DNA from 2 places in the Paenibacillus enshidis genome. Region 1 is predicted to be linked to the other one. Evidence: riboswitches for the same ligand, from Rfam matches in the RefSeq annotation. Region 1 holds a riboswitch; the other holds the start of a gene.
The links. Region 1 has a riboswitch for S-adenosylmethionine ahead of ACE41H_RS10230 (methionine ABC transporter ATP-binding protein). Riboswitches for the same ligand answer to the same signal wherever they lie in the genome.

Region 1 (15,929 bases):
GTATGAGGGCGGGGACCTGCCTGGCATCACCCGTATCGAGCCCTATTGCGGCGGTTGCCTTGTTATCTCGGGAGCCTCCTACGAGCAGGAGCCTGAGCTGCCTGCGCATGTGCTGCAGCGCATATCTGCCATGGAGCAGAAGTGGCCGCTCGTATTTATAGTGGATAACGCCGAAGAGGTAGTAAGATCACAGGCCTCTTTCCTGTGGACAGTATTCACCCGCTTCAATCCGGCAACGGATATGTTTGCCGATCATGAAGTCAAGCTGCATCATTTGAATTACAAGCTGCCGATCGTAGTGGATGCGCGTATGAAGCCTGGTTACCCGGATGAGGTGCTGCCGCGTGAGGACATTGTGCACTTGGTGGATGAACGCTGGAAAAGCTACGGTTTGTGAAGATTTCAGAAAGTATAAGCTTCGAAGGGCCGGAACAGACATGGGGAGGTTGAGTATATGCTGCGTGAGCTTTTGGGAGAACCATCAAGGCAGGATAACGAAATGCTGCTGCAGGCGATGAACAGCATGAAGCGGACGCTGGGCTTGCTGCAGCGCCAGATGGAGCAAAGCGGGGATCCGACGTCCGATTTCCGCAAGGCCGAAATATTGACACACGGGCTGATGTCCTCCCTGACCGAGCTGGAAGAGAGTACGTTCGCTGCGGCATTTTTCCGTAAGAAGGTGCATGCGAAGTTTTCCGAGGAAATGACCGGGCAGGAGCGTGCGGATTATGAACGGTATGTGTACTTTTACAAAAATGGGTTTATCCGGGTGTTCTCTATGCTGGACAAGCTCGGCAATTTGCTGAATGACTTTTACGATATGAACACATCCAGGGTAAAAGCTCATTACTCCTATTTCACCGTGCTGCGGCAGTTCCGGTATTTGAAAATCCACGACAGACTGGCTGATCGCCTGTTTGAGCTTAAGGACGGATTCAGAGAGCCGCTTGACCGGCTGCGTAAACGCAGAAATACGGAAGTGCACTACATGAACGTGGAAATGCAGGATGATCTGTGGCAGAAGCAGCGGGCGCTGTATGGCAAAATCAAGCTTGAGGATCTGGATGAGCATCTTGACGATCTGCGGCAGGGCTTGGACATGGTCTGCCGGTCGGTAGCGGAAGCGTTCGAATATACGAATCAGCAGTGGGAAAGGCATTCGTCAGGCAAGTAAAATCGTCGTTTGCATCCTTCCTATGTAACTGTCAGAAATTTTTCTAAACGTTTTCGCAAAATTACCTTTGACAAAGCCATGTAAAGTATCTATACTGAAATCTAGTTTAATGTCAGCTTTATGAAGGTTATAGAATGGATATTCCAAACTCGAAATAATTGAAACAACCATATAATCTCTTATCGAGAGAGGCGGAGGGACTGGCCCGATGAAGCCCGGCAACCGGCTGCACCCCGGCGTTATTAAACGCTTAGGGGGCAGCGTCATGGTGCTAATTCCAACAATACCACTGTGTTTAAGTAGTATTGGCAGATGAGAACCGGATTTTGCTGGATTGCAGAAGCCCTTTTCATTTGCGAAAAGGGCTATTTTCCTTTAACTGGACAAAAAAAGAGACAGTTCTGGTGGGAAGGGGTACAAGGAAGAGAAGGGGGACGGACCAACTTGATTGAAATCAGAGAGCTAACGAAGTTTTATGGCAAAGGCAGCCGGATGACACCGGCACTGTCCAACCTGAACTTATCGATCGGCAAAGGTGAAATCTTCGGCATTATTGGCCATTCCGGAGCAGGAAAAAGCACACTGATTCGCTGCATCAATTTGCTGGAGCGGCCAAGCTCGGGTGAGGTGTGGATCGATGGTGTAAATATGACAGGACTTAACCGGAAGCAGCTGCAATCCAGACGCCGCAAAATCGGGATGATTTTTCAGCATTTTAACCTGCTGTCTTCCGCGACTGTATATGACAATATCGCATTTCCGCTTCATCTTGACGGCAGACCGAAAGCGGAAATTGATAAGAAGGTGAAGGATCTGCTCGCGCTTGTCGGGCTGGAGCAGCATGCCACTAAGTACCCGGCACAACTATCCGGCGGACAGAAGCAGCGGGTCGGCATTGCCCGCGCGCTCGCCAGTGATCCAGACGTGCTGTTGTGTGACGAAGCTACGTCGGCGCTCGATCCGCAGACGACGGCTTCCATTCTGAAGCTGCTGCTGGATATTAATCAGCGCTTCAATCTGACCATCGTGCTGATTACGCATGAAATGCATGTGATCCAGCGGATCTGCGACCGTGTCGCTGTTATCCATCAGGGCGGAATCGTGGAGCAGGGTCCGGTGGCTGAAGTCTTCATCAAGCCGCAGCATCCGGTGACAAGGGAATTTATTATGAGGGAGACAGACCAGGGAGAAGAACTGCAGGCAGCGATTGCCGCCTCCCATCCGTCCTCTTCGCAGACTGTGAGAATTTCATTCCTGGGTGATAAAACCTATGAATCGATTTTATCACGCACGGTCCGGCGAACCGGTGTGGATTTTGCCATCCTGCAGGGCACGATCTCCACGCTGAAAAATGTGCCCTACGGATTGCTTACCGTCCGCTTTGAGGGAGACGAGAAGGCGATCCGGGAGACGACGCAGGAATTGTCGGCACAGGGGCTTGATGTGGAGGTGATCGGCGGATGAATGAGCTTGATTTTTCACAGATTAACTGGAATGAGATCGGCAGCTCGACAATGGATACGATCCAAATGCTGCTGATATCCGGTTTGTTCACACTGATTCTGGGTCTGCCGCTCGGGGTCGTGCTGTTCCTGTCCAGCCGTTCGTCACTTGTCCTGATGAGGGTGGTCTACACCGTGCTGTCATTTATCGTTAATATACTGAGATCCGTGCCGTTTATCATTCTGATCGTCGCATTGATCCCTGTAACGAGGGCGATCGTTGGCACCTCCATTGGAGTGATCGGCACGATTCCCCCGCTTGTCATCGGGGCGGCGCCGTTTTTCGCAAGGCTTGTCGAAACGTCCCTGCGCGAGGTGGACCGGGGTGTTATTGAAGCGGCTCACGCGATGGGAGCCTCCACCGGGCAGATCATCTTCCGCGTGCTGCTCCGTGAGGCAAGGCCGGGACTGCTCGCCGCATTAACGATTACGATTGTCACGCTCGTGTCTTATACGGCCATGTCCGGGATGATCGGCGGCGGCGGCTTGGGTGCGCTGGCGATCAACTACGGTTATTACCGTTATGACACGGCCGTCATGATTGTCGCCGTTGTGCTCATGGTTGTACTGGTTCAGGTGCTGCAAATGGCGGGTGATCGTCTGGTGCGGCATTATACACGGAAATAAGGAAACATTAAATATAGATCCTTATTCATACCCAATTTTTTAAAAAAATTAAATTTTGGAGGGATTACACGTTATGAAAAAATGGTCATTTGCTTTCTTAAGCCTTGCATTACTGCTGATTTTGGGAGCCTGCGGGAACGCTCAAAACGGTCAGGGGGCAACTGCGGACAATAATCCGGGAACATCGCGCAGCATCGAGCTGAAGGTCGGTGCATCCGCTGTGCCGCATGCTGAAATCCTTGAAGCGATCAAGCCTGCGCTGGAAAAAGAGGGTGTGCGCCTGCAGGTCGTTACTTTTAACGATTATGTGCAGCCGAACGTGCAGCTGTTCGACAAGCAACTGGATGCGAACTTTTTCCAGCACCAGCCGTATCTGGACAGCGAGAACAAAGCACGCGGCATGGATTTGGTATCAGTAGTGCCAGTACACGTTGAGCCTATGGGTGCGTATTCGCAAAAATACAAATCCGTGGATGAAGTTCCGGACGGCGCCATTGTAGGCATCCCTAACGATGCGACAAACGCTGGCCGCGCCTTGATGCTGTTGGCCAAGCAAGGTCTGATTACTTTGAAGGACAACACGGACATTAACTCTACCATTGCAGATATCACTGGCAATCCGAAGAACCTGGACATCCGCGACGCAGATGCGGCCATGCTGCCGCGCCAGCTGCCTGACTTGGACCTGGCGGTCATTAACACCAACTATGCGCTGGAAGCCAACCTGAATCCGACGAAGGACGCCCTGTTCATCGAAGACAAAGAATCTCCATACGCGAATCTGCTGGTGGCCCGTCCGGATAACAAGGATTCCGAAGGCATTCAGATGTTGGCCAAAGCCCTGCAATCCGAGGAAGCCAAGAAATTTATTGAAGATAAATACCAGGGAGCTATCGTCCCGGCATTTTAATTGAACAGACCGTATCCGCACACCGCTTCTGCCTTCAGGCAGGGGCGGTTTTACTTGCTGTTCCCCGGACAAGTTGAGGCATGGACCCAAATCTTTTATACTGATTCTGTGGCGTTCTCTTTGCAGAGGAGGAAGTACGTTGAAACCAAAGGTTGCCCTGATTACAGGAAGCGCCAAAGGGCTGGGGAGAATGACAGCTTTACATTTGGCGGATCAAGGGTTCGATATTGCGATAAACTATGTACACAGCCGTACGGAAGCTCTGGAGCTGGAACAAATCATTCAGAACAAGGGAGTTCGGTGTACAGCCGTTCAGGCGGACATTTCCCGGCAGCAGGATATTGAAAAGCTTGTGACCCAGGTGGAGCTTAAACTCGGCGGTGTTGATATTATGGTGAATAATGCAGGGCCTTTTATACGCGAACGCAAGCTGTTTGCGGACTACACGCCTGCTGAAATTCATGCGATGCTGAACGGGAATCTGGTCGGCACGATGCTGCTGGATCATCTGGTACTTCCGCTTATGCGCAGACAGCGGTGGGGAAGAATTATCCATTTTGGATTTGGACATGCTGCGGAGGGAAGAGCATGGCCACACCGGGCGGTATATGCAGCGGCGAAGGTGGGTTTGGTCTCTTTTACCAAGACTCTGGCTGTTGAAGAAGCTCCGTCGGGAATCACGGTCAATATGATCTGTCCCGGAGACATTCGGGGCGACAATAAGGAGAAGACGATTGCCGAGGTTCGCGGCATGGAGGATCATGAGACACCCAGAGGCAGACCGGGCAGCGGTGAGGATATCGCGCGCGTGATTGCTTATTTATGCGAGGATTCGTCCGACTTTATTACAGGCAATATTATGGACATTTCAGGAGGCCTGGACCCGATCCGTCCTTCGATACTGTAGATGGATAGGGAGTCCGCAAAAAAGAGCCTTGGCTTCTTGCGAAGTCAAGGCCCTTACCGTCAATATGCTTGAAGCATATTAGAATACCTGTATTACTTCCTGCACACCGTCAACTTCTTCGAGCAAAGCACGTTCGATACCGGCTTTCAGTGTAATTGTAGAGCTTGGGCAACTGCCGCAGGCACCCATCAGCTTCAACTTCACAATGCCGTCTTCCACGTCAACCAGCTCAACGTCACCACCGTCACGCTGCAGGAACGGACGCAATTTATCCAAAACTTCCAACACTTCATCATACATGGTGATTGTGTTATCGCTCATTAGAGTTCAACTCCTTTCCTATAAGGTTTATTATATTACAAACGAGAGCAAAATAAAATGCTCCCGCCAAAAGCAGGTGAAATAAAATCATGAGACCGATCATAGAATTTTGCAGCAGCAATACCAGCACCGAGGATGTCATGCCCAGACTTGAGGAGAATCCCGAATACGATGTTGTCGAGTACGGCTGTCTCAACAATTGCGGACAGTGTTATGCCCAGCCGTACGCGATGGTCAACGGTGAAATTGTGGCGGCGGATTCGCCCGAAGCATTGTATGAGGCGATTATCGCCAAAATTAAGGAAGCCGAGGCATGGGAAAGTCTTGATATTGACTGATGGTCAGGAGAAGCATCACTACACTGTCGGATTAAAAGGGGGTGTCCCAAAAGGTCCATTGACCGGGGGCACTCTTTTCGTGCGTTTGTGAGACGCTCCGAGAACGAAGCATTCCTACAATCGCTGTTGACCCTTCGGGCCAAAGGCGAACGCTCCGCTTTTTCGGAATTGCTTCGTCCTCTCCGCTGCTTTTGTGTATAAGTCCGCGAAAATGTCCCTGAAAACCATCCCCTTCACTGTTCTGTGATCCAATTGTACTTTTGTAATTCATTCATTAACTGAAGTGCGTCCCGGAAGCCTTGCGAATAGATCGGAAGTAACTGTCACATTCTTGGGTTAGTTGACTATAGTCTGGCCGCGAATGGGACAAATTATTGTATAATAACTCTATGCGCGTTCGAATTAATGGCTCGGCCAAAGATTCGAGCGATTCCAGCATGTTCTCACCTCTTTTTAAGATGTCAGAATGTATAATCATCGCGGAGTCAGCTTCCTGAGATCGCAAGAAAAACTACCGCTAAACGCTAAACATGGTCTGTCTTCTTTGAATGTACGTTGATAGACGTTTTTCTTATAAAAGCTTCAAACATTAAGATGTACAAAATGAACACTATAGTATTTGTTTTATCTACTTAAATATACATATCGGAGTATGCGTTGTCAACACTTTGGTGTGCATTTTTATAAGGAGGGGAACGTATGATTAAAGTCCATTTATCTCGTCTTATGGGCGAAAAAAGAATTAACATTGCTGATCTATCCCGTTTAACCGGGTTACATAGAAATGGGATTGCCAAGCTGTACAACGAAGAAACAGATGGCGTAAAGTTCGATACATTGAACAGAATTTGTGAGGCTTTGGACTGTGAGGTACAGGATATCATTGAGTATATTAAAGAAGAAAAAAATGATCAAAATAAGAGGCTTTAGAATCCTCAAGCTTGAATTGATTTTTTGCCGCTTGTTGTAGCGCCCTACGGCGTGATATCAGTAAAAAAACAAACCTGCCTACAGAGGGCAGGTTTTGGCATGTTATACGGTACCACAAGATTCAGCCGAAATGGCGCTTCGATTTCCAGAGGACGCCGCTTTTGAGCAGACGGGGAATACGCCCGCGCAGTGCCGTGCCGCCCAGGAAGCCGTAGCCGAATCCGGCCTTCTTGCCTAATGATCCCAGGGTGCCGCGCAGCTTGATAGGATGCACATGGGGCGTTTCCCCTTTCCAGAGGGCCCGGACGATATGGGCAATCTGCTCACCCTGGACTTCCGCTGCCTGCGCACTTGGCGAATAAGGAAGACTTGCGCAATCCCCTACGACATATACCTCTGGATGATCCGGGATCTGGTACAGCTCGTTCAGAACGATCCTGCCCTGCGGATCTTTGGCTACTTTGAGATCCTGAACGATCTTCACCGGCTGAATCCCGGCCGTCCATACGACGGCATCGGTATGAATGAGATCATCGTGGTTATAGATGGCGTTAGGTTCAACCCTGGTTACCGCGACATGAGACATAGCATTCACATCATGCTCTTTAAACCATGCATGCACATAGGTGGACAGGCGCTGCGGAAAGGAGGAGAGTACCCGATCACCCCGGTCCATGATGGAGATGTTCAGGTCCGGCCGGCTCTCCCGCAATTCGGCTGCAATTTCCACCCCGCTCAGGCCACCGCCGACAATATGGACGCTTCCGCAGGGCTTGATTTCATTCAAGCGCATATAAGTCTGTCGTGTGCTGTTAAACGATTGGATTGTGCAGGCATACTCTTCAGCGCCGGGGGTATTATGATAACGGTCTGTACACCCGAGGCCAATCACCAGTTGATCATATTGCAGCGGATCACCGTCCTGGAAGTGGACGATTTTGGCATCCAAATCGATGGAGGTTATTTCCCCGTATCTGCGGGTAAGCTGGTCGAGTTCCGGAAAGGCGACTCTCAGTTCAAAGTCCGATACCGTTCCAGCAGCCAGTGCATAATATTCCGTTTTAAGCCCCTGAAAAGGCATCCGGTCCACAAGCACAAGCTCGGTATCCTGTGGAAGGGATTTATCCAGCAGTTCTTTGGCAATAGTGAGGCCGCCGTAGCCGCCTCCAAGAATGACGAATTTCTTCATGATAAGGTCTCGCCCTTTCTGGGTAACGATTGTGCCCATTGCATGCAGCAGATTACTCGTATACTTGAATTTCGTTATAGAAGGTGTCCCGCTCCACCGGAATGCGGCCGGCTCCCTTAACGAGCCAGATAAGTTCTTTGCGGGTCAGACCGGCAGGAGTGAGTGCTCCGGCAGCATGGCTGATCTGCTCACGGACGATCGTGCCATGAACGTCGGATGCGCCAAAGGACAGCGCCACCTGTGTCAGCTGCGGACCGATGTTGATGAAGTAAGCCTTCACATGCTGGATGTTGTCGAGCATCAGGCGGCTGATCGCGATGGTCTTAAGATCCTCGTAGGCTGAATTGCGCCGCATGATGCCGGCATTTTTGCTTTTCGGCTGCATGGACAGGGGAATAAACACCATAAAGCCGTTCGTTTCATCCTGCAGCTCGCGAATTTGCAGCATATGACTAACGCGGTCTTCGTAGGATTCAACCGATCCGTACAGCATGGTGGTGTGGGTTTTCATGCCAAGCTTGTGTGCGGTCCGATGGACCTCCAGATAACGTTCCACGTTGGCTTTAGTGACTTTCATTTTCTGACGGTATTGGTCTGATAAAATTTCAGCGCCGCCGCCGGTCAATGTTTGCAGTCCGGCCTTCCGCAGCTCCTGCAGCACTTCCTCTATGCTGAGTCCGCTGATGCGGGTGAAGAAATCAATCTCGGCAGCCGTATAAGCTTTTAGGGTAACATGCGGATATTTGTCATGGAGCGCCTTCAGCGAATCCACATAATATTGAAAGGGTACATGTTGATTATGCCCGCCTACAATATGAAATTCACGCACTCCGGGATGGATGTGCTGTTCAACATAGTCGATCATTTCCTGACCTGACAATGTATAGGCGCCTTCATCACCCTGATCCTTGCGGAAATTGCAGAATGCACAGCGGGCTTCACATACATTAGTGAAGTACAGGCTCATATTTTCAATAAAGTACACTTTTTTGCCGTTCTTGCGTAAATTGGCCTCGTTAGCAAGCTGGCCCAAAGTCAGAAGGTCGTCCGTTTCATACAGGTATACGCCGTCTTCAAGCGTCAGACGCTCGCCATAGCGCACCTTTTCAACGATCTCCGCCATTCTTCGCTCTGTAAAGGGTGATACTAATGTGGACATGCCTATTCCTCCTCCAAGTTGCTGAGCGATCAGCATACTGCCTGCTGATACACACAGGATGTCCCGTTCCGTCGGTACGCTTCCGGCTTCGCGGAGCAAGTTAATGCTGTGAAAAATGTTACAAAACTAAAAATATCGGGCCTGTCTATGACAAAATTCCGACAGTTTGTTTTTACGTACCCACCTATTATAAACCTGACCCGGCGGGTGTTCAACCGGATGAGCTATAAAAAAAGTGCTTTTGTCCTTGACGGGCAGGCGCTGTCATGGCTTGAGGCCCTGCCGAAACTGGAGTATACTGAAAAAGTAGAAAGCAAGGAAAAGGAGGAAAAACAATGATTACAATTACGGATCCCGCTGCCGAGCGCCTGAAGGAAATGCTTGCACAGCAGGAAACGCCGAATATGTTCCTGCGCCTTGGTGTAACGCCAGGCGGCTGCACAGGCTTCTCATACGCAATGGGCTTTGATGATCAGGAAAGCGATCAGGATATATATATGAATGTTCAGGATTTAAAGGTGGTAGTGGAGAAGGAAAATCTTCGTTACCTTGACGGTCTGGAAATCGACTTCGAGGAATCGGGTATGTCCGGCGGCTTCACCATCCATAATCCGAACGCCATCGCCACGTGCGGCTGCGGCTCGTCCTTCCGCACACGCGACGACGCAGGCGCACCGAGTCCGGAGCAGTGCTAAAGCGACGGTTTAATGCACCTCTTGGCTCTCGCTATATAACAGCAGCAAATAATAACCTCCGTAGCGGGATAGTACCTCTATCTGCGTTATGGAGGTTTTTTTACGGCATAAAAGCCAGTCGTTTTTTATTTCTTAAAAAAGGAGAACGAATAGGCGAACAGTTTATGGTGAAAAATAATGAAAATATTGATATAATCGTTGTAAGGTTCATCGAATGATTTCAGGTCTTCTCTTTAAGGTTCCATCCGCAGCCAGAGCAGCTTCCGCGATTAGACTAAATTTTATGGTTGAACGAAAAGGGGACAGGACAAGTGAGAGTGAAACTGAAATTTACGAACAAAGGGAAAACAGCGGTTGAAAAGTTCAGCAATGACGAGTTACTTGAGATTTTCTCACGCTACAGCAACACGCTGACTAAGAAGTATGACATTGAAGTTGTGGTGCCCGAAGAAGCCAATCCGAGCATTATTGGGGATGGTTCTATAGAGCTGCGTCTGGAACGAGTGAACTGTGATGTGGATACGTTTCTTAAAGAGCTGGGCAGAGATATCAAGGTCCCTTTGGTGAAAAGGCTGGGCACGAAGCTGGATAATGTATTTAAAACGGAAGTTATAGAGACCGAATGAACAAACTCGAACGTCATTTGCCCGGTTGGCGGTGAGGGCAGGGTTGCCGTACGCGTTTGCTTTCTTTTCGGGAGCCCAGCGGCAGAAGGCGCAGCTTTCCTTTCAGCGGCACAGGGAAGCTGTTGATGATCTATAATTTTTAGCGGAATATTATTTTTTCTGTATTTCGGAATTTTATTCATGAAAGACAAAAAGACAGTTCGCGGCTTGAACTTTAAGCCTGACGGACTGTCTTTTTGTCATGAAACTAATGATCTTATAGGTTTACATGATATGGACGCAGCTTGCCGGGATCGAATGCAGGCACAAGGCCCTCGGCGGCGGCGTGGCCAAGCAGGGCCTCAATCGCGGCATAACCGCTCTCCCCAAGATCGGCCGTGAAATCATTAACGTACAGGTTGATATGAGACTGCGCCACATCCGGGGACATCTCCTGGGCGTGCGACAGCACGTAATCCCGCGCAGCCTCGGGATGCTGCCACGCATATTCTACAGAGGCGCGGATCCAACTGGCGATTGCTTTCAAATCGAGACTTCGGCGGGCAATGATGGCCCCCAGCGGAATGGGAAGCCCCGTATCCTCTTCCCACCAGCTGCCCAGGTCCACCTGCAGGCTGAGCCCGTATCCCGGGTAGGTAAAGCGCGCTTCGTGAATGACCAGGCCCGCGTCCATCCGGCCGTCCCGTACCGCTGGCATAATCTGGTCAAATGGCATGACGACGATCTCGCCCACACCACCTGGCACATGCCTGGCCGCCCAGAGGCGGAACAGCAGGTAGGCGGTTGAACGTTCACTCGGCACTGCGACACGCTTGCCGGACAAAGCCGCCGGGTCGGTGGAGCCGTCAAGCGTCAGCACGAGCGGGCCGCAGCCGCGTCCCAGTGCGCCGCCGCAAGGCAGAAGGGCGTAGTCATCCAGCACCCAGGGCAGGGCGGCATAAGAAATTTTCATAACATCCAGACCCTCGGGCGTTACGGCCAGATTGTTCGTAATATCGATATCGGCATACTTGACCTCAAACTCGGGTGTGCCCTCCACCAATCCGTGTACCAATGCGTGAAATACAAAGGTGTCGTTGGGGCATGGCGAAAATGCAATCTTCATCTTATAAAACCTCCGTTAAAATCTTGAATGCAGCCTCAAGCGACTGCAGCGCCTCCTTGATCCGCCATTCGGCGCGGTTGCGGGGGCCAACGGCATTGGAAATGGCGCGAACCTCAAAAGCGGGCAGTCCGGCGGAGCGGGCGGCCATAGCGACCCCGTAGCCTTCCATCGCTTCGGCGGCAGCGCCCGGTACCCGCTTTGCCAGCGCCGCTGCGGTGGCGGCTGTGCCCGTCGCTGTGGACACGGTCAGCACCGGGCCGGCACAGACTTGCAGGCCACCGGCTGCAAGGAGCTGCGCCCAGCGACCGGCGGTCGCGGCGTCCACCGGCAGACGGCTGGAGCCGAAGCCAAGCTCGTCCACGCTGCTGAAGCCCTCCGCCGTCTCGGCGCCAAGATCGGCGGCGATGATGGAGGTCGCGAGCACGACTGATTCCACGGGTGCGACGCCGGCAAAACCTCCGCCGATGCCGGCGCTGATGACAGCCCGGTAGCCGCCTGCCGCAAGCTGTCCTGCCGTAAGGGCGGCGGCCGAAGCCGGGCCCACCCCGGCCAGGTGCACATCAAAGCGCACGCTGCCGTTCAGGCCGCGCAGCACGGCTTCCCGCTCGGCTTCTACGGCGGTCATAATCAATATGCTTTCGTTCAAAAGTGCATCCCTGCTTCCATCATTCGATTCGTTATTCATCATACACCTTTTGAAAGCAGCGTTCAAAATATCCGAAGCTTGGAAGAAAGCAAAAAAAGCGCCCGCAGGCGCTTGAAAAATCAGTTCCTTAAAATTAATGAACACCCTGAAACAGCGTGATGTCCCGGTCATAATGACTTTTACTGCCATCAGTATTGCGGACGCGTACGGCCGCATCCGAGAACATTTCGACAATCCCGGTTCCGATCTCACAGTACACGCCTGTCGGATCCTCCTGCCATACCGTAACGGGGGTTTGGGACAGGGCGGCTATAAAAAAATCGATATTTTTTTGCAGAATGCGGGGTTTTTTCTTCGAGTCCATAGATCGTCCTCCCGGATTTTGGCTTTGCTGGGCCAGTGACGCCACACAAAAAATTGTTCAAGTAATGACTTTAACGTCTATAGCCTGTTTTGTAAAGAATAAAAGTTGTTTGTTTACGCATATTTTACATTTTGTTGATATACTGATGGTGAATGGATAGCAAGACAACATTGCAGCTAATAGACAATTCCAATTATGCGGTAAATGATGGAGGTCATCATGATTAAAGAAGAAAGTCACGTCGAGAGCGACAAAGCACGGGCAGCCCGTTATTTCAACCGTGATCTTAGCTGGATCGAGTTTAACCGCAGGGTGCTGCAGGAAGCGCAGGCTGCGGACACCCCGTTGCTGGAGCGGGCCAAATTTCTTGCGATCGTCTCCAGCAATCTGGACGAATTTATGTCCGTGCGCGTAGCGGAAACCAGGGAGAAAATCAAAGCCGGCTTCATGCAAAAGGATTTTACGGGTTATGCCCCGTCAGGTCTGTACAAGCGGTTAATCAAAAGAATTTCGGAGATGGTGTCCGAGCAGTACAAAACCTTCCGCGAAGTATCGCGCCAGATGGGCAGGAAAGGGCTTGTGTTTCTGGATTACGAAGATTTGAACGCCACCCAGCGCAAGGCGTTGGATACTTACTACCATGACATTATTTTTCCGGTGCTGACGCCGATGGCGGTCGATCAGAGCCGGCCGTTTCCGCTTGTGCATCACAGGTATATTTATCTTGCGGTTGTGCTGCGGCGGAAGGGAGACCGTTCGGATGAAAAGCCATATTTCGCCATCGTGCAGGTTCCGTCGAATATTCCGCGTGTGGTTGCCGTTCCACGCCGCGCGAACAGTAAAAACAAGCATTTTATCCTGATCGAGGATTTAATCAAGCATCATGTTCATACTTTGTTCAGCGGATACATCCCGGAATCTGTCCATGGCTTCCGGGTGACGCGCAATGCCGATCTGAGCATTAATGAAGAAGAAGCAGAGGATCTTCTGGAAGAGATCGAGAAGGAGCTGCGCCGACGGAGAAGGGGGGCCCCTGTAAGGCTGGAGGTCGAGAAGGGCATCCATCCTTATGCGCTGCTGGAGCTGCAGACGGAATTCGAGCTGTTCGATCACGTGTTCGAAGCAGACGGGCCGCTGGATCTCGGATTTCTTTCCTCTTTTACCGACAGTCTTGAAGGCTACTCGCATCTGCGTTTTCCGCAGATCAAGCCCTTGTATCCACCGGAGCTGCCGCTGCGCGAGGATATGTTCGAGGTGCTGCGCAGCCGCGATGTGCTGGTATATCACCCGTATGAATCCTTTGATGCGGTCACGGATTTTGTGCTGGAGGCATCCGAGGATCCTGAGGTGATGGCCATCAAAATGACGTTGTACCGGGTAAACGGAGAATCCCGATTGATCTCCGCCCTGGCACACGCGGCCGAATCTGGCAAGCAGGTTACGGTTGTCGTTGAGCTGAAGGCAAGATTTGATGAGGAACGTAATATCGCCTGGGCGCGCAAGCTGGAAAAGGCGGGGTGTCATGTCGTTTACGGGCTGGTCGGCCTCAAAACCCATGCGAAAATCATCCTTGTCGTAAGGCATGAGCAGAATTCTCTCAGACGTTATGTGCATGTAGGAACAGGCAACTATAATGAAAGCACGGCCAGAGTATACACGGATGTCGGGCTCTTCACGTCCAATCCGCTCATTGGCGAGGACGCCTCAGGGTTGTTCAACGAAATTACCGGCTTTTCCGCTGTCAAGCAGCTGCAGGCCCTCACTGCCGCCCCGACAGGGCTCAAGCCCAAGCTGTTTGAATTGATCCGGCGGGAATCCGAACATGCCAAAGCCGGCAGGCCGGCCAAAATTATAGCCAAGGTGAACTCCTTGTCCAACCAGGAGATGATTGATGAGCTGTATGAAGCTTCCCAGGCGGGGGTCAAGATCGACCTGATCGTGCGCGGAGTATGCTGCCTGCGTCCGGGAGTGCCGGGACTCAGTGAAAACATACGGGTCATCAGCATCGTTGACCGGTTTCTGGAGCATTCAAGAATCTTTTATTTTGAGAATGCAGGCCATCCGGAAGTATTCCTGTCCAGTGCGGATTGGATGACACGCAATTTGACACGCAGGATTGAGCTGATGTGCCCTGTGTTTGACGAAGAACTCAAGCAGATGGTGGTTGACATTCTCCAGCTTTCCCTTAGCGATAATGTAAAGTCCAGACAACTGATGCCGAACGGAAGCTATCGTTTTGTGACAAACGACAGCCCGTCCGTCCGCAGTCAATTTGAGGCGATGAAGGTCACGCGTTGGAAGAAAGAATTACCGACCACGATAAAATAATATCCCAGGCTTTTTGCACATCCTTGGCCGTGTTTTCCATGGCCTTCAACTCCAGAATAGGTTCCTCCCGGCTGTGCAGACGCAAATGGAGAGAGCCGTTGTCGAAGGAAGGAACCAGGTTGTCCACCAAACCGGTTTCACTGCGGTCCAGCGCGATGCCCAACTGGAGCAGGGAACCGATGCGGTGGACTTTTTGCATATCCATAGGCTGCAGGATGTCTTTATGGGCATGAAGCAGGCGCTCGGTCCGGTTTTTCGGATGGTAGTCGGCGGCGATGGCGGCCAGAACGATTTCCCGGTGTGACAAGCCCCCTAGTCCGGCACGCATGATCCAGTATACGCTGTGCTGGGTGTAATGATAATAGCTCAGGACGGTGCCGGCTTTATACAGCATAGCTGCGGTGCGGATCACCCGTTCATCCTGCAAGGAGACCTCACCGGTCAGAAGCCCGTACAGCCGCAGTGTATAGTTCAATACCCGATCAAGGTGAGCCGGGGCGGCGGGAACGCCGAATTCCAGCACATTGCGCAGCGAGCTTTCAAGCGGATCTGGCAGCACGGGATTATCCGGACGCACAAGCTCGTGGAACAGCCCGTCCCGCAGGCCTGCCCCGCTGATCAGAAAGGATGCTCCCTTGGCTGCACGGAAGATGGTCTGGAGAATAATCAGACCCGGTATAATAATGTCGGCTCTGTCCTTGGACAGGCCGGCAATTTTTTTGCGCTGTCCGTTGCTGAGACGGGGCAGATGGGCGAACATCCGGTCAACCTCATCCGCTGCCATCTCATAATGGTGGGCTACCTGCAGGGAGTAATCCCGTGTCCGCTGGCTGATTTTGGCCAATGTTCTCATCGTTCCCCCAAGTCCGATAAAGGGCAGGCCCGGATTTGAAGTGATCCATGGATGCTCCGCAAGGGCGGATTGAACGTATTTTTCCAGCTTGGCGATCTGGGGCGTGTCCCAAATTCCGTCGTTGTTCTCCTGACCAAAGTGGAGGTTCATATTTACGGCTCCGAATGGAAAAGAGAATGTTCCGAGCCGTTTCCGCTCCCTGAACAGGGTGACCTCCGTGCTCCCCCCGCCAATATCAATGATCATGCCATCACG
Region 2 (15,929 bases), on a different contig from region 1:
CAGCAAAGCAAAGGAAAAGAAAATTTCTTTCAGGGAGCAGATACAGCCCTTTACACCGCCAAACGAACCGGTAAAAACAAGACCGTGCTCCATTCGGACCAAGAATTTAATATGTGAATAACAAGCGCACTTCCGGTCAAAAAGTGAATTTCTTTCCGGCATGACAGGCGCTTTTTTTGTTCAGAAATTTGAATAAGATCAGGATTCTGTGATAAAGTAAGCATGATACGCTATTTAAGCTTACATTCGGCAAGGGGGGAGATGAGTAATGAATCCAATCATTTCGGCTGTACGTTTATGGACCGTTATGCTGCTTGGCACCATTATGCTGTTTTCCTTCCCTGCCCCTTTCTTTGATGAAGCTCGCGGGATGAGTGCGGGGGGCGACGGCTTGGCGGAATCCTTCAGCCTGAGCCACCCCAAAGAAACCTACCAGAAGCCCGCAATCCGGGCTCAATCCCATGGATGGGTCAAAATGATTGCGGCAGCCAAAGCATTGCCTTTCTTTGCCGTTTTGCCCATTTTAATGGTATGGTCCTGTCCCCGGCCCTCTTTGCCCTTTTTGCCCATCATTTATATAGCTTTCAAGCGAATTTATTTGAAGCCGCTGAAATTTACCTCCAGATTCGTGGTGTGTGCCTGATCATGTCATAAATTGATCAGAACTGCAGCACATTAGAATTCAGGAGGCTAACCACAATGGAAATACGTGAATCTGTATTGCCCGGAATCGGGATGAAGTATCAAATGGATACAGCCAGCGGAGACCGGCTCGTGGTCATTATCCACGATGACGGCAGACGTGAGCTGTATCATTTCGACTATGAGGATTTGGAACAGAGCATATCTATGATTACGCTTGAGGATCAGGAGGCCAGACAGATTGCCTCGATTATCGGCGGCATGGCCTACAGGCCAAAAAACCTGGAAAGTGTAGACATGGCGTTTAACGACCTCATCATTGAATGGTATAAGATCGAACCCCAGTATGCCTGTGCAGGCAAAACTATCGGTGAACTGGATGTCCGCCAAAATTCAGGCGCATCCATTATAGTCGTCATGGAAGACAAAAAAACAAAGCATATCAACCCGGGTCCTGATGTTGTTCTTAAGGCGGAAGCAACTGTGCTTGCTGTTGGAGAACGAGAACAGCAGAAACGCTTTAAACAAATCCTGATAAGCGGAAGCGGGTGATTGGATGGACCATATCGTATTTGAAGTTGGATTGGCCATTGCACTCATCGCTTTGTCAGGCCTGATCTCCGCCAAGCTGCGGTTTTCGGTCATCCCCTTTTATATCTTGGTCGGCATGGCCGTCGGCCCTCATGCCATGGAAATATGGCACTTTGACTTCCGGTTTATCGAAAGTGCGCCATTTATCGATTTCATGGGCAGAATCGGCGTCTTGTTCCTGCTGTTTTATCTGGGTCTGGAGTTCTCCGTCGGCAGGCTGATCAAATCGGGACGGTCCATTGCTGTCGGAGGAACTATTTATATCCTCATCAATTTCACTTTGGGGCTTGCCCTGGGCTTCGTTTCGGGCTTCCCCATTGCTGAAACGCTGGTCATCGCGGGCATTACCACCATTTCGTCCAGTGCCATCGTAGCGAAGGTATTGGTGGATTTGAAACGGACCGCCAACCCGGAAACCGAAATGATCCTTGGCATTATTATGTTTGAAGATGTCTTTCTTGCTGTGTATATCTCCATCCTGTCGGGGCTTGTTCTCAGCGACTCATCCTCTATCGGCGGAGTAGTGCTGTCCGCTCTGATCGCCTTGGGCTTTATGCTTGCGGTCATCCTGATCGGGCGAAAAGCCGTCCCGCTTCTGAATAAAGTTCTGAATATCCGCTCGAATGAGCTATTTTTGCTTGTGATATTTAGCACACTTTTCCTGGTGGCCGGCTTTTCGGAGACGATTCATGTGGCCGAAGCCATTGGAGCGCTGCTGGTGGGACTGGTGCTGGCGGAAACGGATCATGCGAAGCGGATCGAGCACCTGATTGTGCCGTTCCGGGATTTTTTCGGGGCTATGTTCTTCTTCAGCTTCGGACTGTCCATCGATCCGTTGTCCCTTGGCGGCACTGCTGTCTGGATCGCCCTTGCGGCGGTGCTCGTTACGCTGTTCGGGAACTTTACGGCAGGCATGCTTGCCGGACGCACAGCATCCCTTTCCCCTAAAGCTTCCGCCAATATCGGACTGACCATTGTATCGAGGGGCGAGTTTTCCATCATCATGGCGAACCTCGGACGGGAAGGCGGCCTGATGGAGATTCTGCAGCCTTTCGCAGCTATATACGTCCTCATTCTGGCCATTCTCGGTCCGGTGTTGACCAAGCAGTCCAAGCCAGTATTTATGGCTTTGAATAAGGTACTCAAGTTCAAGGATCCTCGTATACGGAAAGAAAAAAGCACCGGTACAGGTTGAAAAAAAGCTTGCCGCATTTCATCACGCGGCAAGCTTTTTTTCATATATTCGTTTTAGTTCTGCATTACAAAATCGCGCTCAATGCTGCTGCTTTCGTCAAAGACACGCAGAATATCATATCTGGTGTTGCGCTGGGCAGGCGTATGCCCCGTTTCGCGGATCAGCTGCAGGATCGACTCAATGTTGACTTTATATGTAGCCCCGGCTGCCGACACTACATTTTCCTCAATCATGGTGCTGCCGAAGTCATCGCAGCCGTAATACAGCGACTTCTTGCCGATTTCAGGCCCCATCGTTACCCATGAAGACTGGATATGCTTGATGTTATCCAGCACGATCCGGCTGATGGCCACTGTCTTCAGGTACTCCTCCGGCGTTTGTCTTTCCAGCTTCAGATTGGTGTTGTCAGGCTGGAATGTCCAGGGAATAAACGCAAGGAAGCCTTCCGAATCATACTTGTTGGCAATGCATTCATCCTGGGCATCACGCACCCGCATCAGATGCAGCGCCCGCTCTTCCATCGACTCGCCCAGTCCGATGACCATCGTAGCGGTGGTGTTCATGCCGATTTTGTGGGCTGTCTTCATGACATCCATCCAGTCTGTCCAGGAGCCCTTCAGACGGCTGATCTTACGGCGTGTGCGGTCATCGAGAATTTCCGCTCCGCCACCGGGCAGGGAATCAAGGCCAGCTTCATGAATTTGCCGGATCACCTCTTCCAGCGACAGACCGTCTGATACGACTTTCATCTTCTGAATTTCGGCCGGCGAGAAGGAGTGCATCGTAATGTTCGGAAAACGCTCCTTGATCGCTTTTAACAAATCCGTGTAATAGCTGAAGGGCAGGTTAGGGTTCGTTCCGCCCTGCATCAGAATTTCCGTGCCGTAGACATCCTCTGTTTCCTGAATCTTCCGAAAAATGACTTCATCGGGAAGCACGTAGCCTTCGTCCGAACCGGGTCTGCGGTAAAAAGCGCAAAAACGGCAGTACACGTCGCATACATTCGTATAATTTATATTTCGCCCGATGACAAATGTCTTGATCGGATTCGGATGCATCCGGTTCATGATCACATTCGCCGCATCCCCCATCTTCTCAACCTCATTGGATTCAAACAGGGCAATGGTATCCTCCAGGTTCATTCGTTCACCGCGCAATGCCTTATCCAAGATATGGTCTATTCCACTCATTTGTCGCTTCCTCCCATCCTTCATCCTGTAAGAAATCTCTTATGAAAATAATGATATATGAAACCACTATATTACCATCGTAACACAGGTGCAATGTGAAAAACAGCACCTATTCCAAAGGTACTGTTTTTGCAAGGGCATTCTATTCAAATGGCAGAGCCTGTTCGAGATCGGAAATGAGGTCTTCAATATCCTCAAGGCCTACCGAGAAGCGCAGCAAGCCGTCCGTAATGCCGCGTTCAAGCCGGACGCTGCCCGGCATGGCCGCATGGGACATCATGGCAGGGTAGGAGAGAATGCTTTCAACAGCGCCAAGGCTGACGGCAACGATCGGAAGACGCACACGGTTCAGCAGTGCCTTGGCGCGTTCGCCTGAACCGACGTCAAAGGAGACTACGGCACCGTAACCGCTGGACTGCTTCTCATGAATTTCGCGTCCCGGATGATCAGCGAGGCCCGGATAGTAAACCGCCTTGATATCCTGCCTGGCATGAAGCCATTGGGCCAGCCGGCGTGCGCTTTGCTCACTGTGTGCCATACGGGCTTGCAGTGTCTTCATTCCCCGCATCAGCAGCCAGGATTCCTGGACGCCCAATACGGTACCCAATCCGTTCTGCAGCTGCTTCAGCTGCACAGCTAATGCTTCCGTGCGGGCAACGGCCAAGCCTGCCAGCACGTCGCTGTGACCGCCGAGAAACTTGGTGGCGCTGTGCAGAACAATATCCACTCCCATTTCGATGGGACGCTGATAATAAGGGGTCATAAACGTATTGTCCAGCATGGTGATGAGATCATGCTTATGGGCCCAGCTTGTGACCGCCTCAATATCCGTTATTTTCAAAGTCGGGTTGGACGGGGTTTCCATATATACCGCTTTAGTGTTGGGCTTCAGGGCTTGTCTGACTTCATCCAGATTCGTCATATCGACAAAGGTGGACTCGATGTTCATCCGGTTCAATATTTGGGTCAGCAGCCGATAGGTCCCGCCATACACATCCTCGGTTACGATCATATGGTCACCGGCCGACAGCATCAGGAAGGCGCTGGAAATAGCCGCCATCCCGGATGAGTAAGCAAATCCGCGCACTCCGCCTTCCAGCAGCGCAATATAATCCTCCAAAGCCTGCCGGGTCGGATTGCCGGAACGGCTATAGTCAAACTGCGGCGGATTAAAAATGTCATGATGATGAAAGGTGGAGGCCTGGTAAATCGGCACACTGGACGCGCCAGTTTGGCTGTCAATTTCCGCTCCAAAGTGCAGGAGCCGGGTGCCGAACTTCAGCTCTTGCTCCCCTTCTTTCCGCTGCCCGTCTCCGCTCATTCCGCAGCCCCCCCTTCGAGCTCACGATGTGCGGCTTCAAGCGCACCACCCAGATCCTGAATAAGGTCCTCCGCATGTTCAATGCCAACGGAGAAACGAAGCAGCCTGTCGTCGACGCCTACCGCATCCCTGATTTCCGCCGGAATGTCCGCATGGGTCTGCACCGCAGGATAGGTCATAAGTGATTCAACCCCGCCCAGACTTTCGGCAAAGGCGATCAGCTTGATATGGCGCAGCAAAGGCTCTACCAGGCGGGCATCCTTGACCTTGAACGAGAAAATTCCCGTATTCCCGGAGGACTGTCTGTTTTGAATCTCATATCCCGGATGGCTCTCCAGGGCCGGATAGTATACGTCCGTCACCAGCGAGTGAGTCAGCAGATACTGTGCGATCTGTGTGGCATTCTGTTCATGTCTGTCCATGCGCAGGGCAAGGGTTTTCATGCCTTTCATCAATTGGTAGCTGTCGTTCGGGGACAGCACGGCCCCAATCGAGTTGTGCAGGAAGGCCATTTCTTCGGACAGCTCTTTTCCTTTGGTGACGATCAGTCCGGCCAGGACGTCATTATGACCGCCCAAATATTTGGTGGCGCTGTGAACTACGATGTCGGCACCCAGTTCAATCGGTCTTTGGAAATATGGCGTAAGCAGCGTATTGTCCACAATCGTCAGCAGATCATGCTTTTTGGCCCAGCCGGCTACCGCCGCGATATCGGTAATCATCATGAGCGGGTTGGTCGGCGTTTCGATAAATACGGCCTTCGTGTTCGGACGGCGTGTCTGCTCCAGCGCATTGAGGTCATTCGTATCCACATAAGAGGCGGTTACGCCGTATTTGGAGAGGATGCGTTCCAGCAAACGATAGGTTCCTCCATACAAGTCAAGGGAAACGATCAGATGATCCCCTTGTCCGAACAGAGTAAAAATCGTCTGCAGAGCGGCCATGCCGGAGGAACAGGCGAATCCGGCGTCTCCGGATTCCAGCTCCGCTGCTGCTTCTTCGAGCACCTTGCGAGTCGGATTCGTGGTACGGATATAATCGAAGCCTGTGCTCTGTCCGAGCCGCGGATGACGGAAAGCTGTCGACTGGTAAATCGGAAAATTCACCGCACCGGTTACAGGCTCATTGACGGAACCGATTTGGGCTAATCTGCTTTCGATTTTCAATTTTGGGTTATCCATATAAATCCTCCTGTTCGTTTTTACTTATTAAATTTGAGGCCCGATATCACCGATGTCATAAGGGGTCTCCTGGTACACATAGTAGTTCAGCCAGTTAGAAAATAATAAGTTGGCATGGGCCCGCCACGTGGACGGCGGTGTACAGGTTGGATCATCCTGCGGGAAATAATTTTGGGGCAAGGGAACATTGTCCAAGCCTTTGGCCATATCCCGGTCATACTCCCATTTCAGGGATAACGGATCATACTCGGAATGGCCTGTCACAAAAATCTGCTTGCCGTCCGTCGTAGCGACAATATACACACCGGCTTCTTCCGATTCCGAGAGCAGTTCCAGTTCGGGAAAACGTTCAATATCCGCGCGGCGGACTTCCGTATGCCGTGAGTGAGGCGCATAGAAGACTTCGTCAAAGCCGCGCAGCAGCTTCACATGAGGCTTGCTAACTGTATGCGCAAAAACGCCGAAGCATTTGCTGTCCAATCCGTATTTGGGAACCCCGAAATGGTGGTATAAGCCCGCCTGCGAGGCCCAACAGATATGCATGGTGGAGGTCACATTCGTCCGGGTCCAGTCAAAGATGCTGCGAATCTCCTCCCAATAATTTACATCCTCAAATTCAAGCTGCTCTACAGGCGCACCTGTAATAATCATGCCATCAAAGCGGGTATTTTTGATTTCGTCAAATGTTTTGTAAAACATGTCCAGATACTCCTGGGACGTGTTTTTGGACACATGCGACTGCGGGTGAACGAGCGTGACATCCACTTGCAGCGGGGTGTTGCCGATCAGCCGCAGCAGTTGGGTTTCGGTCGTTTCTTTGGTCGGCATCAGGTTAAGAATCGCAATGCGGAGCGGACGGATGTCCTGGTGATAGGCCTTGCTCTCGTCCATGACAAAAATGTTCTCACCCGCAAGAACCTCCTTCGCCGGCAAGGTGTCTGGAATTTTAATCGGCATAATGCTCACTCCTGTTCATGAAGTTTGCGAAAATCATTGCTGAGATGCCGGGCATATTAAAAATGACCTTTCTCGCAGCACGAGAAAGGTCATATCTGATTCATATGCGCCTCTCTCATCTCTCAGATCCAGTTTCTAAAGAAAATGTGACCTGCAAGAATTAGCACCGTGCGGATCACCGCCGGTTGCCGGGTTTCATCGGGCTAGTCCCTCCACCTGCTCTTGATAAGATTTCGCTATTTTCAATTTTAACTAATTCAAATATCCTGTATCAAACTTTAAAGCATGAACACCTCTCTCGTCAAGCAGAAAAATCCATTCATCGCGCACACGGATTCGGCTGCCTCCATAAGATGAAAACAGCAAATGAAAATGTCCAGTTTAGCCCTTGAAAGGCCATCTGGCGGGCGTTATACTAGACAAGTGCTGCAGGCGGCTGAAACTATATGCACAGTTCAAGATTGGCGTATAAAAAAGGACTGCTGCGGCTCATCTTAATATAATTCGATAGGGGTGACACCAACCATGGAAGGCGACCCGAGTCCGAATAGGCGGCGGAAGCATGACAACAGCATAGGAATGACTTCAGCTTGCCGGAGACGGGACGCACGTTCTTCATGTCTGTGGAGCTTCTAACTTCCTGGGTCTGGCACCAGTCTGAAAGCATTCCTTGTGAACATCATTCGCCCTGGGGCGAAGCATAAGGAGTGAGAGAAATGAAAATCCGGTTAGTGAACAACGGGGTATTTACCCTCATTGACGACATTGAAAATACATTGACGGCACCGGCCGACGGCTTTTACTGGATTGATGCCGATGTTGAAGATCTCGCGGTGCTGCAGCCGCTCTTTTCCATTCATGATCTGGCTGTGGAAGACTGCCTGAGCGAAGAAGACCAGCGTCCCAAAATTGAAATATATGATAATCATTACTTTATCGTTGTAAACAGCATCCGGTTTGATGATGAAGAAATCTTTCTGCGTTCCCTCAATATTTTTCTCGGCAGACATTTTATCATCACCATCACCAGACAGAAGATCAATGAGCTTCGTTCCCTGAAGCCGCTGCTTTGGGAGCAGGAAGTGAATTCTCCTGACCGTTTTATGTATCTGCTGATCGACCTGATCGTAGACAATTATTTTCTCGTGGGCGACCGGATCGAGGTTCGAATCGAAAAGCTTGAGGAAGACATTCTGATGCATACGAAAAAATCTCATTTGAACGAAATTATCGGTCTGCGCAGTGAAATTTTATGGCTTAAAAAAGTGCTTGGCCCGCAGAAGGAAGTCATCAATACGTTGAACAAACGGGATTTGCGCCTGATTGACGAGCAATTGCAGAAATATTTTAGCGACATTTATGAAAACGCCGTAAAAATTTCCGAAACCTTCGACACCTACCGTGATCTGATGGGCAACCTTCGTGAAGCCTACCAGTCCAGCATTGCCAACCGGGCCAACGAAATCATGCGGGTTTTTACAGCGATCACCACCGTATTTATGCCTTTGACCGTCATTACAGGAATTTATGGAATGAACTTTGATAATATGCCCGAGTTGCACACCCGCCACGGATATTTTGTCGTGATTGGCGTGATGATTGCACTGGGCAGCAGCATGTTTCTGATTTTCCGCAAGAAAGACTGGATCTGAATATTTTACAGAATAGGAATGAAAGACGGAGCCTTCCTTCGGGACAGGGTCCGTCTTTTTGGCATTCACCACTAGATGCAGTTTGCTTTAGCTGGCGCTCTGTTTGCCTCCTTCATCGCGACGGTAACAGATACGCACCAGCCGCAGACGCTCATAAATTTCATCCAGCTTCATATCCCCGTGATTTGGATCGCCATACACCCGCTGCATAACAGGCTTCAAAAAGCGGTCTCCCAGCTCCTGGTAGGCCTCCCGAATCGCCTCCTGCTCCTGCTCTGTAGCGCCCGACAGCTCACTCCGGATCACGTTATCTACATCGTACCCTTCTCGCTCAAGCACCTCCAGCATTTCAATGACTTCCCTGCGCGGCAGTTCCGCCTGCCGACTTATGTCCTCCAGGCCAAGACCTTCCGCCGCCCCCTTCAGAATCGCCTGGCGCTGATTAAATCTGTCGAGCTCCAGCTTGTACTTCTGTTCCTTCTGGCGGTAGCTCCAATTGATAAAGTCCTGGGCATCAAGCTCTTCCATCACCCAATGCAAAGGAAATGGACGATACTGCTCACCCTTACAGGTGATAGCCAGCAGTTCCGCTCCATAGGCCCGCACCTTGCTCTCCCCCATGCCCGGCAGTTCAAACAGCTCCGCTTCATTCCGTGGGAGAAAGACACTGATCAGCTTCAGCAAACGGTTGCTTGCAATCATATATGGGGCCCTGTGCTCGGCTGCCGCCCGGCGCCGGCGCCAGACCGTAAGCTCGGTATACACATCATCACGGGGATGAAGATCGCTGTAGCAGTATAGCTTCTGCACAAACAACCCACGGCTCCCGCCTTCTTCGCGCTCATGGAATACCCCGTCAATAAGCGGACGGTACCCTTCGGACAGCTTCAAAGCCAGCTGATAGCGGTAAATGGAGAGCATCTCCTGCCATGAACGTCCCTCATACCAGACGCTATCCTTCTCGCCATCCCCTTCTGTAGTCCGCCAGCCGACAGACCATACTCCCTCTTCTTCCCCGATCCATACCTGGGCAGCCCCCAGTCCGTCGGCTTCCTCCGTCTGCGACAGCTTGTTCAAGAATACAATCTCCATACTACAAAACCTCCTCTGGTTATGTATCAGTATCAGCATCCGGCAACAAAAAAAGCACCTATTTCGCGTATTCGCAAAATAGGTGCTTCCTTATAAACCGTGCTATGCTGTTAAGCTCATCTTATAACGGAAATGTATGCCAAGTCAAAGTTTTTTTTCACAAATGATCATATCCCCAGACGGGCCAGCGCAAACGCACCGGACAAGCCGGCATTGTCGCCAAGTCCGGGAGGAACGATATAGCTGTCGATATCCGCCGTAAGGCTTGCATGTTGAACGTAACCTTTAAGCATCTCCTGCAGCTTGCGGCGGATCAGCGGAAAGAGCTGCGCCTGCTTCATGACTCCTCCGCCCATAATAATTTTTTGCGGGGAAAGAATCAGAACGTAATTCATCAAAGCCTGAGCCAGATAATAAGCCTCCATCTCCCATGCGGGATGATCCGGAGAAAGCTCCGCCCCTTGGGTCCCCCACCGTTTGCTGATGGCAGGCCCTGCGGCCAGGCCTTCCAGACAGTCGCCGTGATAAGGACAGAAGCCTTCATACGTGTCTTCCGGATGGCGGCGGACCAGAATATGCCCCATTTCCGGGTGGGACAAACCGTGAAGCATTTGCCCTCCGACAACGGCCCCTGCGCCGATGCCTGTTCCAACCGTAATATAAATGCAGCTGTCCAGGCCTTTGGCGGCTCCCCAAGTATATTCACCCAGAGCGGCTCCGTTCACATCCGTATCAAAACCCATCGGAACATCAAAATGAGTCTTCAGCTTGCTGATAAGATTATAGTTGCTCCAGTGAGGCTTGGGCGTTGTGGTAATGTACCCGTATGTACTGCTGCCGACAATCGGATCAATCGGCCCGAAGGAGCCAACCCCGATCGCTTCGACATTCTTTCCTTCGAAATATTCAATGACCCGGGCCATCGTTACTTCGGGTGCTTCCGTCGGGAAGCTGACCCTGCCCATAATTTCCCCCTGCTCATTGCCGATACCGCATACAAATTTAGTCCCGCCTGCTTCAATTGCACCCAATACTGTCATTCCAACCTCTCCCTCCCTTATACAATGCAATCCCTTCAGCCCAAACGTTTGCGCAGCGGCATCTTCCAGCTCTCCGACAGCGCCTCTACTTCCAGCAGCCGCTTCGTCTGTTCAGCATGATCCTTCTCCTGGTACATGATCCGGTTGGCCTCCATTACAGTGATGTGCTCCTTCGGCCTCTCCACCAGCTCCATTGAGTCCCCTGGAGACAGTTCCCCCTCTTCAAGCACTCTGAAATAATAGCCCGTGTACCCAGTCTGCTGAAATTGCTGCGGAAGCTCCTTCCATCCGTATCTTGCCGCCAGTTTGAAGCAAGGCTGGCGGGGCTGGCTAATCTGTACGAGCGCACGGCCAAGCCGGTAGATGTCCCCAATGCTGACCGTATCCTCCGCAGCCCCAGACGTCGTCACATTTTCCCCGAAAGCTCCGAAAACAAGCTCGCGGTCCATGAGCTGCGCAAAATACGCATAGCGGCTGTGATCATAAACGCATACCGCCTTGTCCGGGCCGCCATGATGCACGAGATCCGCCTGTCCGTCACCGGGAATCCCGCTGCGTGTCAGAAGAATGGGCCTGTCTGCGGGTAATTTGTTAATGCCGCTAAGTACTTCCTTGCCACCGTGCATAAGTACGGCCGGCAATGCAATGTTCACGGACACAGCTGACGCCGCTGCATTGTTCATTTCTGATCCTCCTGCGATCTATACTTATCCTATCTTCTCCCGAAATGTTCCAAACGTCAATTGGGTAAAGCTAAAACGTTTGCAGATTCGTTCCGAATATGAGCGTATTGCTCAGTTTGCGGCCGGGAGCCGTCTGTATTTTGCCCCCTGCGTACATGCCGGAGGAGGCACCCCCGTCTAGATTCATGGCCTGCTTGGCGCCCAGCTTCTCCATGATTGCTGCCCATTGCTTCATGGTCGCCGCCGGTACCGTGGCGAGCAGGACCGATCCGTCAGGCATGATGGCAATTCCGCTGCGCGCCCCGGAAGCGTTCAATATCTTCGGATCCTTGAAGCCCTCCGCTTCAGGATTCAGGGAGACTTTACCGTCCGTGATCAACCGAGGCCCGGCGCCTACTCCGGTCACTACGTCCTGCCAATCAAGGACTTCACCCTTTTGGTTGCTGTATGTCGTGGTCACGGTTACGGCCGCTCCCTCTGCAAATCGCTGCGCCGTGCTTCTCATCGTCCCGGTAAACACGAGCACATATCCATCCTTCGGAATGGAGACATTTGTATTTATCCCATTTTTAACGACAATCCCGTCACGTACGGTTACGGCAATGCCCCCCTTGAACCCTACCGTCGCCCCGCGTTCCGGCGTGTACAGCATCGAGGTGTTTGCATTTTCGGCAGGAGTTCTGTTCATAAAGGTCGCATACCAGCCCAAGGATCTGCCATCTTTTCCTGTTACCCGTCCCGTGATACTGACACTCAACGCGTCCATAACAACTGTTCCATCCTGCTTGAAGCCAACCGTGGTGCCATATCTGCCAATGTGAATGACCTTGCCCCCGGATATCAGCATGCCATAAGGATCCGGAGCTCCGTTATACGCTTCGAAGAACGCGCCGTTGATGGCAGCTTCGGCATGATATTTTTGGACGATGCCGCTTAAATCCTGGGTTTTGCCGACCTGTCCCTGTGCCAAACCGATTGCCGCCGGTGTGCCTTTCGGAATGCTGACTGTCTTCACGGTAAAAGTGCGTCCCGCAGCAGTTACTTTTTTCACCGCTGTTTGTATCCCTGGCTGCGCCGAAGCCTCCACCCGGGGTATACCGTCTCCGGACAGCAAAAAGGACACCGACATCGTCAATGCCAGCATCCCGGGTATCCACTTTTTCCATCGCTTGCGCGCCCAACTGCTCATGATCCTGCCGCCACTCCCATCATTATACTCAAGCTTTTCATTTCAAGCTGTTCAAATTTGTCCGCGATCAGCGCGTGATCAAGCTGCAGCAGACTGCTTTCCAGCGAGCAGGCAACCGGCACCTCACAATGGATCTCGGCCAGCTTGCGCGACAGGTGGAGCATGTCCAGATCGTTCTCGATCTTCTTTTTGACGGAAGGACTCAGATGCTCCAGGTTAGCCAGAATACCCTCAATGGAGCCGTATTCCTGTACCAGCTTTAGCGCCGTTTTCTCGCCGATGCCTCGCACCCCGGGGTAGTTGTCGCTTGTGTCCCCCATCAATCCTTTGACATCTATGATTTGACGGGGCTGCAGCCCTTTTTCCTCCATCAGGCTTTCGGGTGTGTAGACCATATAGTTGCCTTGGCCCTTTTTCATAATAATGACTTTAACCCGCTCATCCACCAGCTGCAGAAGATCATGGTCGCCTGAGAGAATCAGCACGTCCGTATTCTCGTCACGGGAATAGTGGCGGGCCAGAGTACCGATGCAGTCGTCCGCTTCATAACCTTCCGCCCCGATGTTCGGAATGCCCAGGCTGTCCACCACTTCACGGATCAGAGCAAACTGGGGAACCAGATCGTCCGGGGCTTCTGCACGATTGCCTTTGTATGCGGCAAAATGCTCGCCTCTGAACGTCTTGCCTCCCATATCCCAGCAGCAGACGACATGGGTGGGACCGAAGGCCTGTACCGCATCCCAAAAATAGCGGATAAATCCATAGATAGCATTGGTCGGGATTCCTTCTTTGGTGCGCCGTATATATCCATGGGCCGCTGTTGCGTAATAGGCGCGGAAGAGCAGCGCCATCCCGTCTACCAGCATAACCGATTGTCCGTTGTTTTGTGTCACGTAAGTGTCTCGCTCCATTTCCGTAAAAATAACCTTGTTCGAGTATACCATATTGGCTGACGTTCAGGGACTGTCCATGAAGTTCCAGTTAAAGAATCTTTAGCAATTTGCAAAAAGACAGGCTCACGCCTGTCCCCATACCTCGCCGTATTGATCCTCTTTAAATCCGACGGTGACCCGCTGTCCGTCGGTAACGACAGGCCGTTTAATCAGCATGCCGTTGGAGGCGAGCAGGTTCAACTGCTCCTCCCGGCTCATGCCCGGCAGGCTGTCCTTCAGCTTCAATTCCTTGTACACCTCGCCGCTTGTGTTAAAGAACTTTTTCAGGTCAAGCCCGCTCTTATCCACAAGCTCCGCAAGCTGGCCGGCTGTTGGCGTATCCTCTACAATGTGATGAAGCTCAAGCTCATGCCCGTGGTTTTGCAGCCATTTAACAGCATTGCGGCAGGTGCTGCATTTCGGATATTGATATACTGTCAATTTACTCATATTGCATGTCCTCCATCATTCCATCCCAATACGATGCTTTTCTTTAGTGTTATATGTTATTTTGCAGCTTGCAGCACTTCTTCCAAACGAAGCAAATCCGGCGGCAGCGGAGCCCGGAACGTGCATCGCTCTCCTGTAAGCGGATGATCGAAGGAAAGCTCGGCGGCATGCAGCGCCTGTCTTGAAATCAGACTGTCGAGAAATGCTCTTCGTTCGGCCTTGCCGGTATCAGCACTTTCATCCGTGGCATTGGCAAAATACATCGGATCTCCGATCAGCGGACAGCCGATATACGTCATATGCACACGAATCTGGTGAGTGCGTCCGCTTTCCAGCTTCAAAGAAATTCTGCTGCCTTCCGGCCATCTCACCTCAAGATTGTAAAGCGTGAGGGCAGGATACCCATCAGGAGTTACGATGCGCTTGTGCGGGTTGAGCGGATCGCGGTCGATTGGGCCGTCCACTCTTCCTGCGGGCGGCTCCGGGCTGCCATGCACATAGGCCTTATAGCGTTTGTCCACCATGCCTGCAATCATTTGCTCTGATATATGCTGATGGGCATACGGGTTTTTGGCGATGGCCAGCACACCCGAGGTATCCTGATCCAGCCGGTGAACAGGCCGGAAGCGGAACGATTCTCCCTTGGACTGCCAGTAATACACAACCGCATTGGCCAGCGTTCCCGTGTAGTGGCCATGTGTCGGATGAACAATCATGCCCGCAGCTTTATTCACAATCAAGAGATGCTCATCCTCATAAAGGATGTCAAAAGGGATAGGCTCAGGCAGAATATCCTCCGAGGTTTCCCGTTCCATGCGGATTTCCACACAGTCCCCCGGGCGCACCTTCACATTGACGTACACGCGGCTTCCATTGAGCATAATCCCCTGCTCCGTAAGCTTCAGACGCGACAGGAGCTTGCGTGAAACGCTCATTCTTTTGTGCAAAACCGTCTTTAGCAGCATGCCTTCATCTTCCGGAGGAATCTCATATACAATCGGATCATAATAAGCGGTCATTCTTTTCTACCAAACACCTTTTTGCTGCGAACGTATTCCACATCAGCCACTCCCAGCCTTGCATTGGCCGTACGCGCAGCCACGAAGAAATAGTCGGACAGTCTGTTCAAATATCTGCGGACAGCAGGATTAATCTCCGCATGAGAGCCGAGTGTAACAGCCCGCCGTTCGGCGCGGCGGCATACCGTGCGGCATACGTGCAGAGCCGAAGAGAAGCGGCTTCCGCCCGGAATAATAAAACGCTCCACCTTCGGGTTCTCCGCTTCACAGCCGTCGATCCACTGCTCAAGCCGCAGCACCATCTCTTCCTTTACCTTATATTTTTTATCGCTCAGCCTTACGAAAGCCAAATCGGAGCCGCAGTCGAACAGCTCCTGCTGGATCTCGGCCAATTGCTGCCGCAGGTCTTCGAACACCTCTTCCTCGGCAAAGCTGATCGCCTGTCCCACAAAGCTGTTCAGCTCATCAATGGTGCCGTAAGCTTCAACCCTGTCATCATCCTTGCGCACCCGTCCTCCAATGACAGAGGTTTCGCCTTCATCTCCCGTTCTCGTATATACACCCATCATATTCCTCCTTTACGATTTAGCCCTAATATCGCAAGCTGCGCTCCTTCAATTCCACCGCCAAACCTGCCGTCAACTGGAATACCCTGTCCGCCCGCTCCGCCATTTCCATGTTCAGGCGGGATATCAGCCTGCCGTACAGCGCTTCTTCTGCACTGGGATGAAGCATGGAGGATATTTCATTCGTTATGACGAGCAGCATCCCCTGATAGCTCAACAGCTTGTCCGA

Region 2: it holds a riboswitch for S-adenosylmethionine, as region 1 does, so the genes downstream of both, metA (homoserine O-acetyltransferase MetA) here and ACE41H_RS10230 (methionine ABC transporter ATP-binding protein) in region 1, are expected to answer to the same signal.

What each region holds. Positions count from the first base shown of each region.
Region 1 is NZ_JBHHMI010000007.1:55,842-71,770, forward strand. It holds gene ACE41H_RS10220 (UbiD family decarboxylase) at 1-397, shown strand, start outside; gene ACE41H_RS10225 (Cthe_2314 family HEPN domain-containing protein) at 455-1,174, shown strand; SAM riboswitch class I at 1,351-1,493, shown strand; gene ACE41H_RS10230 (methionine ABC transporter ATP-binding protein) at 1,619-2,638, shown strand; gene ACE41H_RS10235 (methionine ABC transporter permease) at 2,635-3,303, shown strand; gene ACE41H_RS10240 (MetQ/NlpA family ABC transporter substrate-binding protein) at 3,377-4,213, shown strand; gene ACE41H_RS10245 (SDR family oxidoreductase) at 4,353-5,120, shown strand; gene ACE41H_RS10250 (NifU family protein) at 5,199-5,441, opposite strand; gene ACE41H_RS10255 (YuzB family protein) at 5,528-5,779, shown strand; gene ACE41H_RS10260 (helix-turn-helix domain-containing protein) at 6,479-6,709, shown strand; gene ACE41H_RS10265 (NAD(P)/FAD-dependent oxidoreductase) at 6,831-7,898, opposite strand; gene mqnE (aminofutalosine synthase MqnE) at 7,951-9,057, opposite strand; gene ACE41H_RS10275 (HesB/IscA family protein) at 9,393-9,752, shown strand; gene ACE41H_RS10280 (hypothetical protein) at 10,064-10,378, shown strand; gene ACE41H_RS10285 (1,4-dihydroxy-6-naphtoate synthase) at 10,635-11,483, opposite strand; gene ACE41H_RS10290 (futalosine hydrolase) at 11,485-12,168, opposite strand; gene ACE41H_RS10295 (hypothetical protein) at 12,263-12,493, opposite strand; gene ppk1 (polyphosphate kinase 1) at 12,713-14,821, shown strand; gene ACE41H_RS10305 (Ppx/GppA phosphatase family protein) at 14,781-15,929, opposite strand, start outside.
Region 2 is NZ_JBHHMI010000011.1:121,446-137,374, reverse strand. It holds gene ACE41H_RS14520 (GGDEF domain-containing protein) at 1-117, shown strand, start outside; gene ACE41H_RS14515 (hypothetical protein) at 269-643, shown strand; gene ACE41H_RS14510 (cation:proton antiporter regulatory subunit) at 700-1,194, shown strand; gene ACE41H_RS14505 (cation:proton antiporter) at 1,199-2,428, shown strand; gene mqnC (cyclic dehypoxanthinyl futalosine synthase) at 2,482-3,618, opposite strand; gene ACE41H_RS14495 (aminotransferase class V-fold PLP-dependent enzyme) at 3,761-4,939, opposite strand; gene ACE41H_RS14490 (aminotransferase class I/II-fold pyridoxal phosphate-dependent enzyme) at 4,936-6,120, opposite strand; gene metA (homoserine O-acetyltransferase MetA) at 6,148-7,077, opposite strand; SAM riboswitch class I at 7,190-7,309, opposite strand; gene corA (magnesium/cobalt transporter CorA) at 7,794-8,729, shown strand; gene ACE41H_RS14475 (HRDC domain-containing protein) at 8,817-9,821, opposite strand; gene ACE41H_RS14470 (ROK family protein) at 9,989-10,861, opposite strand; gene ACE41H_RS14465 (MOSC domain-containing protein) at 10,897-11,544, opposite strand; gene ACE41H_RS14460 (phosphodiester glycosidase family protein) at 11,615-12,733, opposite strand; gene ACE41H_RS14455 (5'-3' exonuclease) at 12,730-13,626, opposite strand; gene ACE41H_RS14450 (arsenate reductase family protein) at 13,750-14,115, opposite strand; gene ACE41H_RS14445 (RluA family pseudouridine synthase) at 14,172-15,134, opposite strand; gene ACE41H_RS14440 (cob(I)yrinic acid a,c-diamide adenosyltransferase) at 15,131-15,700, opposite strand; gene ACE41H_RS14435 (bifunctional adenosylcobinamide kinase/adenosylcobinamide-phosphate guanylyltransferase) at 15,726-15,929, opposite strand, start outside.